2 regions of the Peribacillus sp. NPDC097264 genome follow, and region 2 is predicted to be linked to the other one. Evidence: a T-box and tRNA genes for the amino acid it is inferred to sense, from the RefSeq annotation. Region 2 holds a T-box; the other holds one or more tRNA genes.
What was found. A T-box is a leader RNA that pairs with one kind of tRNA and senses whether it is charged. The one in region 2 lies ahead of pheS (phenylalanine--tRNA ligase subunit alpha), so its partner is inferred to be a tRNA-Phe.

Region 1: it encodes a tRNA-Phe, which carries the amino acid that the T-box ahead of pheS (phenylalanine--tRNA ligase subunit alpha) is inferred to sense. The anticodon was not compared.

What each region holds. Positions count from the first base shown of each region.
Region 1 is NZ_JBNNSR010000006.1:329,814-333,185, forward strand. It holds gene hxlB (6-phospho-3-hexuloisomerase) at 1-116, shown strand, start outside; gene ACQKL0_RS12095 (ABC transporter permease) at 554-1,024, shown strand; tRNA gene ACQKL0_RS12100 (tRNA-Glu) at 1,123-1,194, opposite strand; tRNA gene ACQKL0_RS12105 (tRNA-Ser) at 1,198-1,288, opposite strand; tRNA gene ACQKL0_RS12110 (tRNA-Asn) at 1,290-1,364, opposite strand; tRNA gene ACQKL0_RS12115 (tRNA-Ile) at 1,376-1,452, opposite strand; tRNA gene ACQKL0_RS12120 (tRNA-Gly) at 1,457-1,530, opposite strand; tRNA gene ACQKL0_RS12125 (tRNA-His) at 1,535-1,610, opposite strand; tRNA gene ACQKL0_RS12130 (tRNA-Phe) at 1,629-1,704, opposite strand; tRNA gene ACQKL0_RS12135 (tRNA-Asp) at 1,712-1,787, opposite strand; tRNA gene ACQKL0_RS12140 (tRNA-Met) at 1,794-1,867, opposite strand; tRNA gene ACQKL0_RS12145 (tRNA-Ser) at 1,971-2,063, opposite strand; tRNA gene ACQKL0_RS12150 (tRNA-Ile) at 2,085-2,161, opposite strand; tRNA gene ACQKL0_RS12155 (tRNA-Met) at 2,172-2,248, opposite strand; tRNA gene ACQKL0_RS12160 (tRNA-Ala) at 2,281-2,356, opposite strand; tRNA gene ACQKL0_RS12165 (tRNA-Pro) at 2,375-2,451, opposite strand; tRNA gene ACQKL0_RS12170 (tRNA-Arg) at 2,462-2,538, opposite strand; tRNA gene ACQKL0_RS12175 (tRNA-Leu) at 2,548-2,636, opposite strand; tRNA gene ACQKL0_RS12180 (tRNA-Gly) at 2,649-2,723, opposite strand; tRNA gene ACQKL0_RS12185 (tRNA-Leu) at 2,732-2,813, opposite strand; tRNA gene ACQKL0_RS12190 (tRNA-Lys) at 2,826-2,898, opposite strand; tRNA gene ACQKL0_RS12195 (tRNA-Thr) at 2,920-2,995, opposite strand; tRNA gene ACQKL0_RS12200 (tRNA-Val) at 3,011-3,086, opposite strand; rRNA gene rrf (5S ribosomal RNA) at 3,097-3,212, opposite strand; partial or broken rRNA gene ACQKL0_RS12210 (23S ribosomal RNA) at 3,332-3,372, opposite strand, start outside.
Region 2 is NZ_JBNNSR010000003.1:269,123-272,494, reverse strand. It holds gene sspI (small acid-soluble spore protein SspI) at 1-207, opposite strand, end outside; gene ACQKL0_RS06610 (TrmH family RNA methyltransferase) at 331-1,089, shown strand; T-box leader at 1,134-1,376, shown strand; gene pheS (phenylalanine--tRNA ligase subunit alpha) at 1,437-2,477, shown strand; gene pheT (phenylalanine--tRNA ligase subunit beta) at 2,506-3,372, shown strand, end outside.

The DNA.
Region 1 (3,372 bases), on a different contig from region 2:
GCTCTCTATTTGAGCAGACTCTCTTACTTTTCTTCGATAGCGTCATTTTAAGGATAATGGATAAAAAGGGATTGAATACGAATAAAATGTATGGCCGACACGCAAATCTCGAGTAAAAAGTGAAATATAAAAAGACCGCAAGAAATTCTTCTGAATTTACTTGCGGTCTTTTTTTTTGTAAAAGGATTACAGGCTCCTATATATTCTATAAATTAAGATACCGTCCAGTGACGGAAGACATATTATATGCCCATCCTAATAAAAGGTCTCTTCCTTTAATCAAACTTATAGAAAAAAGACTCCTACGATGTAGCTGACCACCTTATATAGGTTTGATTAGCTTCTTAAGTGTACTCATCTTTTGGGAGTTACTCTATCAATTTAGAGTAATCAATCCTATATTTTTAAGTTCTCCATTGCAAATGGTACAGGTCGGATATCAACTAGCTGTAAGCGGTGTACTTTTGGAAAACTTGGCATTCACACTTAAGAACTTTTCCGTAGGATTCATTCTAGTTGCTTTCGTAGGGATGGGCGTCGGACTAATTACTGGATGGTACAAACCTTTAGGTATAAAGCTTTTGATCCTTTTCTAACCGCAATGCTAGGTACCCCTCGCATTGTCCTACTGCCTTTAATCATGGTATGGATGGGATCCGGATTTTCTAGCAAAGTATTACTCGTCTTTCTCGCAGGTGTATTCGCGATTATTCTCAATACCATGTCCGGTGTACAGAATCTTGACCCCAATCTCACAAGAGTGACAAAGGCTTTCGGAGCTTCTCAGCTTCAAACTTTCCTTACGGTCGCTCTTCCAGGTTCTTTACCCCAAATTGTATCTGGATTACGTGTAGGAATCAGGCAGTTCTTGGTTGGTGTAATTGCTGCTGAAATGTTTGTTTCAACGGGGGGAATAGGCTATTTTATTGCACAGCCTTCAGCGAACTTCAACATTGATAGAGTATTCGTAGGAATAGTAGTGATCATTATGGTAGGAATGCACGTTACGCAATCGGTTAAATAGATAGAAGTATTTTATTAAACATCCGATTAATAAAATACTTCTATAATAAGAAAAAACAGTCATAAAAAAAGAAGCATACTTATGTATGCTTCTTTTTATGACCCGTACGGGAATCGAACCCGTGTTACCGCCGTGAAAGGGCGGTGTCTTAACCGCTTGACCAACGGGCCGAATGGCGGAGAAGGAGGGATTTGAACCCTCGCGCCGCTCGCGCGACCTACACCCTTAGCAGGGGCGCCTCTTCAGCCTCTTGAGTACTTCCCCATGGCTCCGCAGGTAGGACTCGAACCTACGACCGTTCGGTTAACAGCCGAATGCTCTACCACTGAGCTACTGCGGAACAATAAAATATGGTGGGCCTAAATGGACTCGAACCATCGACCTCACGCTTATCAGGCGTGCGCTCTAACCAGCTGAGCTATAGGCCCATATTGGAGCGGGTGAAGGGAATCGAACCCTCATCATCAGCTTGGAAGGCTGAGGTTTTACCACTAAACTACACCCGCGAAATGGGGCGACTGATGGGAATCGAACCCACGAATGCCTGAACCACAATCAGGTGCGTTAACCACTTCGCCACAATCGCCGTAATATGAAATTGTAATGGTGGCTCAGGACGGAATCGAACCGCCGACACAAGGATTTTCAGTCCTTTGCTCTACCGACTGAGCTACTGAGCCTAAAAAATGGCGGTCCCGACGGGAATCGAACCCGCGATCTCCTGCGTGACAGGCAGGCATGTTAACCGCTACACCACGGGACCTAATGATTGCGGGGACAGGATTTGAACCTGCGACCTTCGGGTTATGAGCCCGACGAGCTACCGGACTGCTCCACCCCGCGACGGTAATAATGAATCATTTTGCATCAAGTTTTCATGAATACTGTTTTTTTACTTCCTAATATGTAAGGTTGCTTTAAAACAACTTGTTGCTTTTTAAAAAAATGGAGGAGGTAGAGGGATTCGAACCCCCGCGGGATTTGACTCCCCTGTCGGTTTTCAAGACCGATCCCTTCAGCCGAACTTGGGTATACCTCCGTGGCTAAGAAAAAAATTCTATGGTGGACCTTGTAGGACTCGAACCTACGACCGGACGGTTATGAGCCGTCTGCTCTAACCAGCTGAGCTAAAGGTCCTTATATTTATTGGTAGCGGCGGAGGGGATCGAACCCCCGACCTCACGGGTATGAACCGTACGCTCTAGCCAGCTGAGCTACACCGCCAAAATAATATAAGTTTTCTTTTTTTGAAAAAATGGTGGAGCCTAGCGGGATCGAACCGCTGACCTCCTGCGTGCAAGGCAGGCGCTCTCCCAGCTGAGCTAAGGCCCCATTTCATTAAAAATCACATGGTCGGGAAGACAGGATTCGAACCTGCGACCCCTTGGTCCCAAACCAAGTGCTCTACCAAGCTGAGCTACTTCCCGCAAAAAAACATGGTGCGCCCGGCGGGAGTCGAACCTACAACCTTCTGATTCGTAGTCAGATGCTCTATCCAATTGAGCTACGGGCGCATATTAAGATGGTGCCGAGGACCGGAATCGAACCGGTACGGTAGTCACCTACCGCAGGATTTTAAGTCCTGTGCGTCTGCCAGTTCCGCCACCCCGGCACATACGAAAAGTGGAGCGGAAGACGGGATTCGAACCCGCGACCCCAACCTTGGCAAGGTTGTATTCTACCACTGAACTACTTCCGCATGAATGATGCGGGTGAAGGGACTTGAACCCCCACGCCTTGCGGCGCCAGATCCTAAGTCTGGTGCGTCTGCCAATTCCGCCACACCCGCATGAAAAAGTGATGAGCCATGAAGGATTCGAACCTTCGACCCTCTGATTAAAAGTCAGATGCTCTACCAACTGAGCTAATGGCTCATGCTTGTCTTACTATGAAAATGGTGCCGGCAAGAGGACTTGAACCCCCAACCTACTGATTACAAGTCAGTTGCTCTACCAGTTGAGCTACACCGGCAGGTGTAAAAAATAATGGTGGAGGATGACGGGATCGAACCGCCGACCCTCTGCTTGTAAGGCAGATGCTCTCCCAGCTGAGCTAATCCTCCATATTTATATGCTTGGCGGCGTCCTACTCTCACAGGGGGAAACCCCCAACTACCATCGGCGCTGAAGAGCTTAACTGCCGTGTTCGGAATGGGAACGGGTGTGACCTCTTCGCTATCGCCACCAAACATTGTTAACTTTTTTAGGACATTTACTATTATAGCATATCTCTGAAAAAAAGCAAGAAGAAATTTTCATTCCTTCAAAACTAGATAATATATTAGAAGGTGTTCATTTTTTAAAAGCGTTGGTTAAGTCCTCGATCTATTAGTATCAGTCAGCTCCACA
Region 2 (3,372 bases):
TTTTTTTAATCCAGATTCAAGAGCCGTAATCATTTCCTGCTTTTCCTGTTCGGATGAATTTTCCCAGATGACTTCGAATAATACGCCAAGACCTGGTAGCATTTTTTCCTCACCATTTTGAATCGCATCGACTATCGTATCCTCTAGCTGTTCTTGCGTATTTCCGGATACATTCTGAATAATGGCATTGCGTAAATTTAAATTCATGATTTTTCCTCCTCTAACACATAATGACTCACATCACTAGCATTTCACAAACAGGCATTCAATATGTATACGAATTACGTTATAATAGGATAATTAGCGTGAAATATTAAAGGAGCGTTTACCTTGAAATATATTGAGTCTGTAAAAAACCCTCAGGTGAAGCAGTGGAAAAAATTATTAACCAAAAAAGAACGGGATAAAACCGGTACATATTTAGTAGAAGGTTTTCATCTTGTTGAAGAAGCATTGAAGGCAGAAATCGTCATGGAAGTAATCGTAAATGAAGAAACAGAAATGCCGGCCCATTTTTCGCTTGAAGGCACGGATGTCATCTATGTGAAAACTGATATCATGAAGGCGATTTGCGATACGGAGAGCCCACAAGGAATAGCCGCTGTCTGTGAACAGAAAACCATGAGCATGTCTTCCATCAATCCGGACAAACTACTGTTGATCGATGCGGTGCAAGATCCAGGCAATATCGGCACGATGATCCGGACAGCTGATGCAGCCGGAATCGATGCTGTCATTCTAGGAGAAGGGTGTGCCGATTTGTATAATCCGAAAGTGGTCCGTTCCACGCAGGGAAGCCTGTTTCATATGCCGGTGGTTAAAGGGAATCTTTCCGAGATCATTGATGAACTGAAGCAACAAGGCATGCCGGTTTATGGCACGGCCTTAGAAGGTGGCTCGCCCTTTGAAGAGGTGGAAAGGTCTTCGCGATTTGCACTGCTCGTCGGTAATGAAGGCCAAGGAGTTTCCAAGGAATTATTGGCGAAAACGACGAAAAACCTTTATATTCCGATTTACGGGAAAAGTGAATCACTGAATGTCGGGATCGCGGCCGGTATTTTAATGTACTATTTAAGAAAATCAATTTGAAACGGCCGTTCATTTATAATATAATGAAACAGAATTTTATAATGAAAACAACAATGACAAAGAGTAGTAACTTAAGACATCCATAACCAGGGAAAAAATGCCGTGACTGAAAGCATTTTTATGGCACTGCTTAAGGGAATTCACCTTTCGAGTTGGCATTGGGAAGACAGAGTGTCTGAAAAATGTTCCGGTGAAGAGCCGTTATTTTTTATGAGTGAGTGCTTCATGCTTTTTAGCAGATAGCACTAATAAGGGTGGTACCGCGATACATAAACCTCGTCCCTTTCTGGGAGTGGGGTTTTTTTGTGTTCATTTTTACAAAAGGAAAACTAAAGGAGGAAGACATGATGCAGGAACGTTTACTAGAACTGCAGGAAGAAGCGTTGCAAAAAGTTGCCGCAGCTTCCGAACTAAAAGAACTGAATGAAGTCCGTGTTGCTTATTTAGGGAAAAAAGGGCCGATTACAGAGGTATTACGCGGAATGGGGAAATTATCAGCTGAGGAACGTCCGAAAATCGGAGCGCTAGCTAATGAGGTCCGTGGAGCCATCGCGTCGAAAATCGAGGAAAAACAAGCGGCATTAGAAACAGCTGCCGTTAATAAGAAGCTTGCAACAGAAACGATTGACGTGACATTACCAGGCCGTCCGGTTAAGAAAGGAAATCTTCATCCATTAACACGGGTCGTCGAGGAAATTGAAGACCTATTCATCGGTATGGGATACACAGTGGCTGAAGGTCCTGAAGTCGAAACGGACTATTACAACTTTGAGGCATTGAACTTGCCGAAGAGCCATCCAGCACGTGATATGCAAGATTCATTCTACATAACGGATGAGATTTTGATGCGTACCCACACGTCTCCAGTACAAGCAAGAACGATGGAAAAACATAAAGGCCAAGGTCCGGTTAAAATCATTTGTCCAGGTAAAGTGTATCGTCGTGATAATGATGACGCAACGCACTCGCATCAATTCCAGCAAATTGAAGGCTTGGTCATCGATGAAAACATCAGCATGAGCGACCTGAAAGGAACACTTGATGTATTTGCTAAGAAAGTATTCGGCCAAGACCGGGAAATCCGTCTTCGTCCAAGTTTCTTCCCTTTCACGGAGCCATCAGTAGAGGTGGATATCTCATGTAAAATCTGTGGCGGTAAAGGTTGTAATGTATGTAAACAAACAGGATGGATTGAAGTGCTGGGTGGAGGAATCGTTCATCCGAATGTCCTTGAAATGGCTGGATTCGATTCGAAGAAATACTCCGGATTCGCTTTTGGAATCGGTGTAGAACGGATCGCGATGCTAAAATACGGCGTGGATGATATCCGTCACTTCTATACAAACGATGTTCGTTTCTTAAAACAATTCCATCATCATGAAGCATAAATTTTAATTTGAAAGAGGAGGACCTACCATGTTTGTATCATATAAATGGTTGCAGGAATATGTAGACCTTTCCGGCATCAATGCAACTGAGCTTGCGGATAAAATCACGAAGAGCGGCATTGAGGTTGAAGGGGTAGAAAAGAAAAGTGAAGGGCTTAAAGGGATTGTCATCGGACACGTACTAGAACGCGAACAGCATCCGAATGCCGATAAACTGAATAAATGCCTGGTTGATATTGGAGCGGAGGCCCCTGTACAAATCGTCTGTGGAGCCCCGAACGTGGATAAAGGCCAAAAAGTAGCCGTAGCGACTGTTGGCGCTGTACTTCCAGGTAACTTTAAAATCAAGAAAGCCAAGCTTCGTGGAGAAGAATCTCACGGAATGATTTGCTCGCTTCAAGAATTAGGTTTCGAATCCAAGATTGTATCTAAAGATTATGCAACAGGCATTTTTGTATTCCCTAATGATGTGGAAGTTGGCAAAGATGCACTAGAAGAACTTGGTTTAAGCGATGAAGTGCTGGAACTTGGTTTAACGCCAAACCGATCAGATGCTTTAAGCATGCTGGGTGTTGCTTATGAAGTCGGGGCCATTCTTGGTCGTGATGTGAAATGGCCAGTCATCGAAAAAGAAGAAGCAACGGAAAAAGCCACTGATTATATTAACATCAAAGTGGAAGCAAAAGAAGATAATCCATTATACATCGCTAAAATCATCAAGGACGTAAAAGTAGGTCCATCTCCACTCTGGATGCAGACCCGCCTTATGTCAGCAGGCATTCGTCCGCATAACAACGTGGTCGATATTACGAATTACATTTTACTTGAATATGGTCAGCCACTACATGCCTTTGATTATGATCGTTTGGGTTCAAAGGAAATTGTCATCCGTAAA